One region of the Clostridium sp. BNL1100 genome, then DNA from elsewhere that is predicted to be linked to it. Evidence: predicted binding sites of a transcription regulator. Region 1 holds the regulator's gene; the other holds the start of a gene.
The links. The regulator Rex, encoded in region 1, represses fermentation and respiration genes when NADH is low (regulators of the CRP and FNR family bind a similar motif). The targets are predictions, from matches to a motif close to ATTGTTAANNNNTTAACAAT.

Region 2: the regulator Rex is predicted to act here: its motif matches at 2,618-2,637, upstream of CLO1100_RS01075 (phosphoenolpyruvate carboxykinase (GTP)).

What each region holds. Positions count from the first base shown of each region.
Region 1 covers NC_016791.1:4,103,355-4,109,161, forward strand. Annotated here, with positions in the region: gene fusA (elongation factor G) at 1-205, opposite strand, end outside; gene aroF (3-deoxy-7-phosphoheptulonate synthase) at 662-1,687, shown strand; gene CLO1100_RS17525 (prephenate dehydrogenase) at 1,677-2,777, shown strand; gene CLO1100_RS17530 (redox-sensing transcriptional repressor Rex) at 2,828-3,466, opposite strand; gene csaB (polysaccharide pyruvyl transferase CsaB) at 3,706-5,807, shown strand, end outside.
Region 2 covers NC_016791.1:234,866-240,672, forward strand. Annotated here, with positions in the region: gene CLO1100_RS01065 (acetylxylan esterase) at 141-1,100, shown strand; gene CLO1100_RS01070 (PRK06851 family protein) at 1,160-2,260, opposite strand; gene CLO1100_RS01075 (phosphoenolpyruvate carboxykinase (GTP)) at 2,735-4,528, shown strand; gene CLO1100_RS01080 (MarR family transcriptional regulator) at 4,702-5,202, shown strand; gene CLO1100_RS01085 (ArsA family ATPase) at 5,325-5,807, shown strand, end outside.

The DNA.
Region 1 (5,807 bases):
AAGGTACCATAGAAGTGCTTATAGATATTTTTCTTTTAATTTCTTCGGGATCATAGTCAGACGTTGTAGTCCCGTCAGCAACTTTCCCAAATCTGTCCAATACACCGGTATTGAACATCATAGCCTCTGCCAGAGTAGTTTTTCCTCCCCCACCATGTGCCAAGAGGCATATGTTCCGTAATTTTTGCACGGAATAGTCCTTCATAATCATTCCCCCTTATTTTTACAATTATTTCACACCTGTATAATAAACCGAGTCTCCATGTGGAAACCGTTATCCGGGTCATACATACCGGCTTTATAGCCCGTTCTCATTTGTATAGAACCTAATACAAAAAGTAAAGTGAAACAGAATAAAAGGGTTAAAAATATCTAATGCATTTTGTATATTAAATTTTAAGAATAACAAATATAAATTATATTTATTATTATCTATTCTATATCAGTACAAATTTACCTTTTTTATATAATAAAAATTTTTAAATCTTGTAGCTTATAGCTGTTTATAATTTTTTAATGATGCTATATAATATAGATTAATATAGCAATCAAGATATATGATTGGCTATATACAAAGGGCTTAGGGCCCTTGTGTAATATGGTAGAATGGTGTATTTCAGATTTTAAAAAATGTAAAACGGTAGAAAGGTGTTGAATTTTAATGATTATTGTAATGAATCCAAAATCAAATCAAATGCAGATTGATGATGTCATCAATGTCCTGAAAAATTCGGGGTTGGGGGTACATGTATCACAAGGTACCGAAAGAACTATTATCGGTATAATCGGTGATAAGACTGTCCTCCGTGATATTCCTCTTGAAATTATGCCGGGGGTTGAAAAACTTGTTCCAATCGTAGAATCCTTCAAGCTGGCAGGAAAAACATTTCAGCCTGAGCCCAGTGTTGTCGATGTAAACGGTGTGAAAATAGGCGGTAAGGAATTGGTTCTCATGGCTGGTCCATGTGCGGTAGAAAGCCGTGAACAGATAATAGAAGCAGCACAGGCAGTCAAAAGGTCCGGTGCCCAGTTTCTAAGAGGAGGAGCTTTTAAGCCAAGAACTTCTCCATATGCTTTTCAGGGTCTTGAAGAAGAAGGATTGAAGCTGCTCAAAGAAGCAAAGGATGCAACTGGCTTGCAAATAATCACAGAAGTAACCAGCGATAAGGCAGTAGAGTTGTCTATACCATATGTGGATATGTTTCAGGTGGGGGCGCGTAATGTACAAAACTTCCAGCTTCTGAAAGAAATAGGAAAATCCATGAAGCCGGTACTTCTGAAAAGAGGATCTGCAACCACTATTGACGAATGGCTTAACGCTGCTGAATATATAATGAGTGAAGGCAATTACAATGTTGTCCTTTGTGAAAGAGGTATCAGAACCTTTGAAACAGCTACAAGGAACACACTTGATTTAAGTGCTGTCCCTGTAGTTAAAAATATGAGTCATCTGCCTGTAATCGTTGACCCCAGCCATGCTGCCGGAAAGTCAAAATATGTAATTCCGCTATCCAGAGCTGCTATAGCAGCAGGTGCCGACGGCCTTATAGTTGAAGTACACCCGAACCCAATGTGTGCTTTATCTGATGCAGCACAGCAGTTAAAGCCATCCGAATTTGATTCACTTTGCAAAGACATAAGTAAGCTTGCACCAATCCTGGAGAGAGAGTTTAACTATGGATGTTAAAAGTATATCTATTATTGGCCTCGGACTTATTGGTGGTTCATTAGCCAAGGCGTTCAGGCACGAGTTTACGGATTTAAAAATATATGCAGTTGACAACTGTACTGAGTCCCTTAGAGTGGCTGAAAAAGAAGGAGTTTTAAACAAGGGTTTTAATAATTGCTGTGAAGAGATTTGGAATTCTGATATCATTTTCATTTGTACTCCGGTCAGCAAAACCATAGAATATGTAAATGAATTATCCTCTAAAATAAAAAAAGGCAGCATTTTGACGGATGTAGCCAGTACCAAGGGAGAATTGTTCAATTACATTGATGGACTTGCAAACCCTCCCCTATTTGTAGGAGGACACCCTATGGCCGGAACAGAAAAATCAGGCTATATAAATTCAATTGCTCATATGTTTGAAAATGCCTACTATGTTCTGACACCGACAAAGAGTTCCAGTGAAGATGCCATAAGCACATTGGAAAAATTTCTTAGGATGATAGGAGCCCTACCTATAGTGGTTTCCTCCCGAGAGCACGATACAGTCACAGGATGCATAAGCCATGTACCTCATATCATAGCTTCCGCATTGGTGTCTCTTGCTAAAAATAATGAAAATAGTCAAGGCCTAGTAAAGCTTCTTGCGGCAGGAGGGTTCAAGGATATTACCAGAATTGCATCTTCAAATCCTTCCATGTGGGAGGACGTGGTTATAAGCAATGGGCCTGTTGTTGTAAAGCTTTTAGAGGATTTTAAACTTATAGTTAACGATATGATAGACAATATCAAATCAAGTGAAAATAAAGAAATATATAGTTTTTTTGATAATGCTAAAGCCTTCAGGGATGGTTTTTCCAATACTGCTACTGGGTTGCTCCCAAAAAACTTCGAGCTGATTGTAGATGTTACAGATGAGCCCGGAATTATTGGTAAAATAGCAACTCTGCTGGGCAATAGCGGAATAAACATTAAAAATATAAATGTATCCAACAGCCGTGAGTATGAGCAGGGATGCCTTAAAATCACCCTATCTGATCAGGCAAACACGGATAAAGCTTTTGAAATCCTAAAAGCTTCTTCATACATGGTATTCAGAAAAGATTAGATGTTTTAGGACACACAAAAGCCGGCATATTAAAAATGCCGGCTTTCTTATTATTCTCTTTCAAACTTGTCATTGAGTTTATATCCAAGCACCATAAGGCTGTCACTCAGATGTACGTTTTCCACTATTACATCGTATGGAATTTTTAAATCCATAGGTGAGAAGTTCCACAATCCCTTTACCCCCAACCGAGCAACTCTGTCAGCAACGGTGGCTGTCTCCCTGTACGGAACACAAAGCATTGCAATATCAACAGGGTTATGTAGTATAAACTCCTCAAGTAAATCAAGATTCATAACCTCAAGATTTTTGAGTTTTTTCCCTATTACTTCAGGATTAACATCGAAAATTCCGATTACTTTGAATCCTCTTTTTATAAAGTTTTCATAATTGGATAATGCCTGTCCCATATTTCCGGCACCAATTATAATACAATAAAATGTCTTGTTAATACCCAGTATATTACCTATCTCATTATATAAAGACTCTACATTGTATCCATATCCCTGCTGTCCGAAACCGCCAAAGCAATTTAAGTCCTGTCTTATCTGGGAAGCAGTTATTCCCATACGGCTACTTAGCTCTTTAGAAGACACTCTCTTAATACCAAGTTCAAGTAAATAATTCAAGTATCTATGATAACGGGGAAGTCTTTTTATTACAGCCATGGAAATTTTCTTTGAAGCCATTAAAATCTTCACCTCATAATTATTAGTGTTCGTATTATATCATCTTTGTTATTTTATTGTCAATATCAAGGCTCTACCCTCTGTTGCTACATTTCTCCTTAGTTATTTTACCATATTATTCAGGCTTTATACTTATTTATATACTTGTTGATTATAGAAAATAGGTTAGTGTCATACTGTTAATTGTGATAAAATAGTACTTGTGTCATTTACAAAAGATTTTTAAAGGAGAAATTTTAATGAAGGTTTTGCACTTAATTGGCGGAGGGGATGTTGGAGGCGCTAAAGTACATGTCCTGTCACTTGTAAAGGAACTTACTTCCCATATAGATGTTACTCTTCTTAGTCTAAGACCTGGAGCCTTTGCAGATGAAGCCCGTGCAATGGGAATAAACGTAAAAGTTATAAAGTCCTCAAATATAATTACAGATATACGTAACGCAATACAGTTTGTAAAAAAGAATAACTTTGATATTATTCATTCACATGGTGCCAAGGCAAATATTTTTGCCTACGCTATTAAAAAAGCCTGCCATATACCGGTAATAACAACAATGCACAGCGACTATAAACTTGATTATCTCCAAAGTCTGCCTAAAAGGCTTTCTATAGGGTTATTCAATTCATGGGTACTTCACAGTCTGGATTATTATATTGTAGTTACCTCTGCTTTCAGAAAAATGCTTATAGACAGAGGATTTGACACAAATTCAATATATACAATTCTTAACGGAATAGATTTTGATAAAAAGCTCAATGACTATTCAAGGGAAGAATTTGCTTTAAAATTCGGAATTCAATTAAATAAAAACGATATACTTGTAGGAATAGCTGCTAGATTGACCCCTGTTAAGGGCATAAGTACTCTTTTGGAGGCAGCAAAGCTGGTTGTTGAGAAGAATCCTAACGTAAAATTCCTTATAGGGGGAGACGGAGAAGATTATAAGTCTCTTACCACCCGATGTCATCAACTGGGTCTGGAAAACAATGTATTTTTTCTCGGTTGGCTCAATGACCCCTACGAATTAATGAGTATCATTGACATAAGTGTATTAACCTCTATAAGTGAGGGTTTTCCATATTCTATTTTAGAGGGCGCTCGCTTTTCCAAGGCTACTGTAAGCAGCAGGGTTGGAGGAATTCCTGACCTTATAGATTCCTCAGTGAATGGTTACCTTTTTGAACCACTTGATTATAATACTCTTGCCGAATATCTTCTGGAGCTGTCATTAGACCATGAAAGACGAATAGAATTCGGAAAAAGGATTTATGAAAAGGCATATAAGAACTTCTCTCTGGATGCCATGTGCAAAACTCAGCTTGAAATCTATACAGAGATACAAAATGACGTTTTAAATAAGTCCAAGGGAAAAAAATATGACGTAATCGTGTCAGGTTACTATGGTTTTGGCAATATTGGGGATGATGCAATGCTCAGGTCAATTGTTGACAATCTCAAAGAACAAAAGCCCGGCATATCTATCCTTGCCCTCTCCAGGAATCCTGTAGAAACTGCCCGCAATTATGGGGTAAGCGCCATAAACAGGAAGAATATGTTCAAGGTCTATTCATCAATGAAAAAGGCTAAACTTTTTGTATACGGCGGAGGTAATATAATTCAGGATAGTACAAGCTCACGCTCCCTGATGTTTTATCTCGGAACAGCATGGCTTGCAAAAAAGCTAAAGCTAAAAATAATGTTTTACGCAAATGGGATTGGCCCAATAAATAAATCAGGTAATACAGAACATTCTCGTAAAATATTGAATATGGCTGATGTAATTACTGTAAGAGAAAGATTTTCATTGAATGAACTTAAAAAAATGGGTATTACGGGGCCTAAAATTGCTTTGACGGCTGATGCGGCTTTTGCCGTCAATATTAACCCTGATGAACTTAATGACAGCCGCAATTTTTCGGGGTTGTCCCCTGATAAAAAATATGCAGGGTTCTCAGTACGAAGATGTCCCGGTTTGGAAGAACAACAGCATGTTAAATATGAGCAGGCTATTGCAGAAGCTGCAGATTACGTTTTTAACAAATATGGCCTTGAACCTGTATTTATCCCAATGGAATACAATGTTGACATATTGACTATTAAAAACATAATCGCAAAAATGAAAACTAAAAATTATATTATAAGCAATAATCACACTGTTCCTGAAACATTCTCCGTAATACATAAAATGGACATCATGGTGTCCATGAGGCTTCATGCTTTAATTTTTGCGGCTTATTTGAAAGTCCCCTTTATGGGAATCAGTTATCAGCCAAAGGTTGACGGCTTTTTGGAATATATTAATCAACCATCTGCCGGAAATGTCAAGGAAATCACTTTTGA
Region 2 (5,807 bases), 750 kb from region 1:
ATATATTCCCCCACTTTTACTTCCTTTGCATGAACGGTCATATAATAAGACTGTTCATACAAGGGTAGTTTTTTTGTAAGCTCTATTATAAAATATAAAAAGTTGAATACATATATTGAAAATGGAAAGGAATCATGCATATGCCGTTAATTGATATGCCATTGGCAGAATTGAAAAAGTATAATGGAATTAATCCGTGCCCACCGGATTTTGATGAATACTGGGCTAAGGCAAAAGAAGAACTTGAAGTCGTTGATCCAAAGGTTGAACTTGTTCCGTCTCACTTTCAGGTACCTTTTGCAGAATGCTTTGACCTGTACTTTACAGGGGTAAGGGGTGCAAGGGTGCATGCTAAATATTTACGTCCCAGAGGTGGGAATAAACCTCATCCTGCCATACTGCAATTCCATGGTTACACAGGCAACAGTGGTGACTGGAATGACAAACTTAATTTTGTTGCTATGGGGTACTCTGTTGCGGCACTTGATGTCCGTGGTCAGGGAGGCTACTCAGAGGATTCTGGATGCGTAAAGGGTGACACTGTCCACGGGCATATAATGAGGGGACTGGATGATAAGCCTGAAAATATGCTTTTCAGACACGTATTTCTGGATACTGCTCAACTGGCTAAAGTTGTAATGTCAATGCCGGAGGTTGATGAGAACAGAGTAGGGGCTATGGGATTTTCTCAGGGAGGAGCTTTGACGCTTGCATGTGCATCATTAGAACCTCGTATAAAGAAGCTTGCACCAGTCTATCCGTTCCTGTGTGACTACAAAAGGGTTTGGGAAATGGATCTGGCAAAGGATGCCTACAACGATATCAGGGATTATTTCCGATTCTTTGACCCACTTCATGAGAGGGAAGATGAAGTGTTCGAGAAGCTGGGGTATATAGATTTACAATACCTTGTCAAACATATAAAAGGGGAGGTCTTGATGGGTGTGGGACTGATGGATAATATATGTCCGCCTTCAACACAGTTCTCCGCTTATAATAAAATAACTTCCAAAAAACAAATGCTGATTTATCCTGATTACGGACATGAAAATATTCCTACAGTTTTGGATAAAATCTATCAGTTTTTGCTGGAACTTTAAAATAGAGGCACCCGGCCTGTGTAAGTGTGAAATATCAGCCGGGTGCCTTATCTATTATCTTATGCCATACTGAAAAAGTAATCGTCTATTTTAAGCCTTAAATCATGATTGATTTTATCAACTATGTCATAATCAATTGCATCTATGTATATGTTTTCAAGGTCATCGTTAAGATCTTTAGCTTTGGAAAGATAGTGCGTACCTTCGCGGATTATCCCTTTGTAGCCGGAGGCGATATCCTCAAGCTGTGTCTTAAACTCCTCATCAGTTCCTGGTTTAATGGCATAGGAGTACACATCAATGATTCTATCGGTATCCTTGGAAGGAAAATACTCATGAGGAGCAGTACTGTCAAATACAGCTGCGGACAATTCTCTGATAATAACCATATCAAGACTGTCAGGATCAAAGCCACAGTGATATATCTCTACATCAAATCCTCTGTCCTGAGCGGATTGGGCAATTTTTTTCAGCATCGTGGATTTTCCCGAGCCGGGTCTGCCCTTAATAAAATATCTGTTTGACATATCGGAGGTAAGATCCATAACGAAATCTACAGACCCTTTAGGGGTAGCACCTCCGAAGAATCTGTTCTTAACACTGGCCTGTTTGTCTTGAAAGTTATTACCGATTATTGTATTGATAGTCTCTTGAGTAATTTCATTCATTTTGTTAAAGTCAATATTTGAAATGTATATCTTTTCCCACTCATCGTGAACATTTAGGGCCTGTGAGAAGAGCTTATAGGCACTTTCATAACACATGGCTATTTGTTTATTAATTTTAAGAATCTCGTCTTTTAGAGGAATTAACTTTTTGCTGTCCCAAGCAGTTCCAAGGTTTATGTACTCTTCAATTGCCCCCGGGGCTCTAGGTTCTACCACGTGAGGAAATGTTCCGTCTACAACGCCTATTCCCAAGGAAGGAAGAATAATACCATCTACAGAGCTATTGTCGCAAGGGGAATGAATGTACTCTACGTCAAAACCTCTGTTGTACCACTCCTTGCCGAGCCTTTTCATAAGGGTAGATTTCCCGGTAGCAGGACCTCCTTTAAGAATAAAAAGTCTGTCCAGATAATTAATATTATCGTCCAAGTAATTTACAAATCCCTTCGATGAGTTTGCGCAGGCATAATAGTTAATAATTTTTGCACACAAAAAGCACTCCACCTTTCAATAACTTGGGTATTATATTTCAGAATATGCTAATACTAGCAATATTGCTAAACCTATTAACTAAAAATAACCACTTTAGCCAGGTGTGTCATGCAATATGTACAGTTGAAACACTTCGTTTTAGAAACCAGTAAATTACATTGTATGTAATTAAAAACATATATATATTAGCTGCAGGCCTTGAATTTACTGACGCAAAAACCAAAAAATATATAATTATACTTATGTATGAATATATATACATGAAGTATTTAAATTTAAAAGTTGCATATTTCCATGAAAAAATAAAAATGTGACAAAAACATATGTTGAAATTTATACTACTGTATGTTAAGATTGTTAGTGAAAAAATTATCAAATAATTTGCTTACCTGAAATACTGAATAGTACCGTGTTAATCACAAATACTACTCATTGATAGCAGTATATTTTTTATAAATTGAAGGGAGAATTATAATGACTACAAACAAGAAATTAGAAGCTTGGGTTAAAGAAATTGCCGACATGTGTCAACCAGACCAGATTTACTGGTGTGATGGTTCTCAGGAAGAAAACGATCGTCTTTTAAAAGAGATGGTGGATTCTGGATTGGCTAAACCTTTAAATCCTGAAAAACGTCCTGGATGTTACTCTTTCAACAGTGATCCTTCTGACGTTGCCCGTGTTGAGAACAGAACATATATTGCTTCAAAGTCAAAAGAAGAAGCTGGACCAACTAACAACTGGATTAATCCTGATGAATTGAAAGATACTATGAAGGAACTTTACAAAGGTTGCATGAAGGGAAGAACAATGTATGTAATTCCTTTCTCAATGGGACCTATAGGTTCACCAATATCAAAAATCGGTGTTGAACTTACTGACAGCCCATACGTTGTTGTTAACATGAGAATAATGACTCGTATAGGAACAAAAGTATTGGAAACACTCGGTAACGGAGAATTCGTACCTTGCTTGCACTCAGTAGGAGCTCCTTTAGCAGAAGGCGAAAAAGATACAAAATGGCCTTGCGCTCCAATCGAAAAGAAATACATCAGCCATTTCCCAGAAGAAAAGACTATCTGGTCCTTCGGTTCAGGATACGGCGGAAACGCTTTGCTTGGTAAGAAGTGTTTCGCTCTTCGTATAGCATCAGTTATTGCACGTGAAGAAGGCTGGCTGGCTGAGCATATGCTTATCCTCAAGCTTACTGATCCTAAGGGTAATGTTAAATATATCTGCGGTGCTTTCCCAAGTGCTTGCGGTAAGACTAACCTGGCTATGCTTGTTCCTACAATTCCAGGATGGAAAGTTGAAACAATCGGTGATGATATAGCTTGGATGAAGTTCGGAAAAGACGGAAGATTGTATGCTATCAATCCTGAAGCAGGCTTCTTCGGTGTTGCTCCTGGTACATCAATGGATTCAAATCCAAATGCTATGCACAGCATTGAAAAGAACACTATCTTCACTAACGTTGGTGTAACTGACGATGGAGATATTTGGTGGGAAGGTATGGGAGTAGATGCTCCTGCTCACTTAATTGATTGGCACGGAAAAGATTGGGCTCCAGGTTCAGAAACTCCAGCAGCTCATCCAAATGCTCGTTTCACAGCACCTGCAAATCAGTGCCCTGTTGTAGCTTCTGAGTGGGAAGATCCTGCAGGAGTGCCAATATCAGCTATATTGATAGGTGGACGTCGTCCAAGTACTATTCCATTGGTACACGAAAGCTTTAACTGGAACCATGGTGTATTCCTTGGTTCAATCATGGGTTCAGAAATCACTGCAGCAGCTATCTCCGACAAAATCGGACAGGTTCGTCGTGACCCATTCGCAATGCTTCCATTCATCGGCTACAATGTAAATGACTATTTACAACACTGGTTGGATGTTGGTGCAGCTAGCACAGAAGATAAGCTTCCAAAGATATTCTATGTTAACTGGTTCCGTAAAGATGAGAACGGAAAATGGTTGTGGCCAGGATATGGTGAAAACAGCCGTGTTCTCAAGTGGATTTGTGAAAGAGTATCAGGCGAAGGTAAGGCTGTTAAGACTGAAATCGGCTACATGCCTACTGAAGACGCTATCGATGTTGAAGGTCTGAACGTTTCAGCTGAAGACATGAAAGAACTTCTCAAGGTTAAGAAGGACGAATGGCTCAACGAAGTTGAGTCAATCAAAGCTCACTATGAGACTTATGACATAAATAAGGTTCCTGCTGAATTGAAGAAGCAGCTTGCTGATCTTGAAGCTAGATTGAAGGCTTAATTTATAAATTATTTATTTAATAAATAGATAAAAACCCGGAGGCGTAGGCCACCGGGTTTTTGTTTAGGACTAATTTAAATATTAAAATTTATTTTCTATTCATATTGACAATAAAATACTTCGGGGATAGAATAATAATATACTTCGTTGAAAGAAGTATATAGGAGACTTTTATGACAAGTAAAAAAGAATTGGGACTTGAGACAATAATTTTTGAATATATTGACGGACTGAAGTTTTTGTTTTTTCCCGATAAGTGGAGTAGCGTTTTTTTGGATTACTCGAAAAATGAGATACTTGCCCTGCTGCTTCTATATAGAAACAAAAAAGCTAACATGACTGAAATCGCTGAATATATAAGTGCACCACTCAATACTGCCACAGGTGTAATAGCCAGGCTTGAAAAAAAGCTCATGGTAGAGAGACTGCGGGACAAGGAGGACAGAAGAGTTGTCAATATCGTTCTTACAAAAGAGGCAGAGGATTTTATAGAGCAGGAAAAAAGAACGATATCTCACTATTTTGAAGAGGTAGTTAAAACACTGTCTGATGATGAAAAAAAAGCAGCATTGAGTATTTTCAGAAAGGTAGCTTCGGTATTGAAGAACGACAAATCACCTGCCGGGCATAATGATAAGACAGAAAAAAGAGTTAAACGAATAATAATTGAATAGTCAAAGCTTTTTATAAAGTTACTTGCGGAATCCTTATTGTTAAGGTGAACTGCAAGACTATTTTTTAAATAAATACTTCGCAATAAGAATAATTCATAATAAGAAATATAGGAGGTATGAATATGGGTAGAATAATTATTTTTACAGGCAAGGGAGGGGTTGGAAAAACAAGCACTGCAGCAGCACATGCGGTAAAGGCTGCGGGAGCCGGAAAGAAAACCCTTCTTGTGAGTACTGACATGGCACACAACCTCAGTGACATATTTATGACGGAAGTGAGAGAAGACCCGGTTGAAATCATGGAAAACCTCGATTGCTTGGAAATCGACTCAAATTATGAAATGAATAGGCACTATGAGCATATTTCGGCTACGTTTAAAAATATGATGACATTTAAGAGTGAGAAAGATACTGAGACTTTTGAGGATATTGTAGTATTTCCGGGCATCGAAGAGTTGTTTTCACTGCTTCGTATCAAGGAAGTGTATGACACCGGGGATTATGACTTGATTATAGTGGATTGTGCTCCAACCGGAGAAACCCTGTCACTTTTAAAATTCCCGGAACTGTTTTCGTGGTATATGGAAAAGCTGTTCCCGATAGGC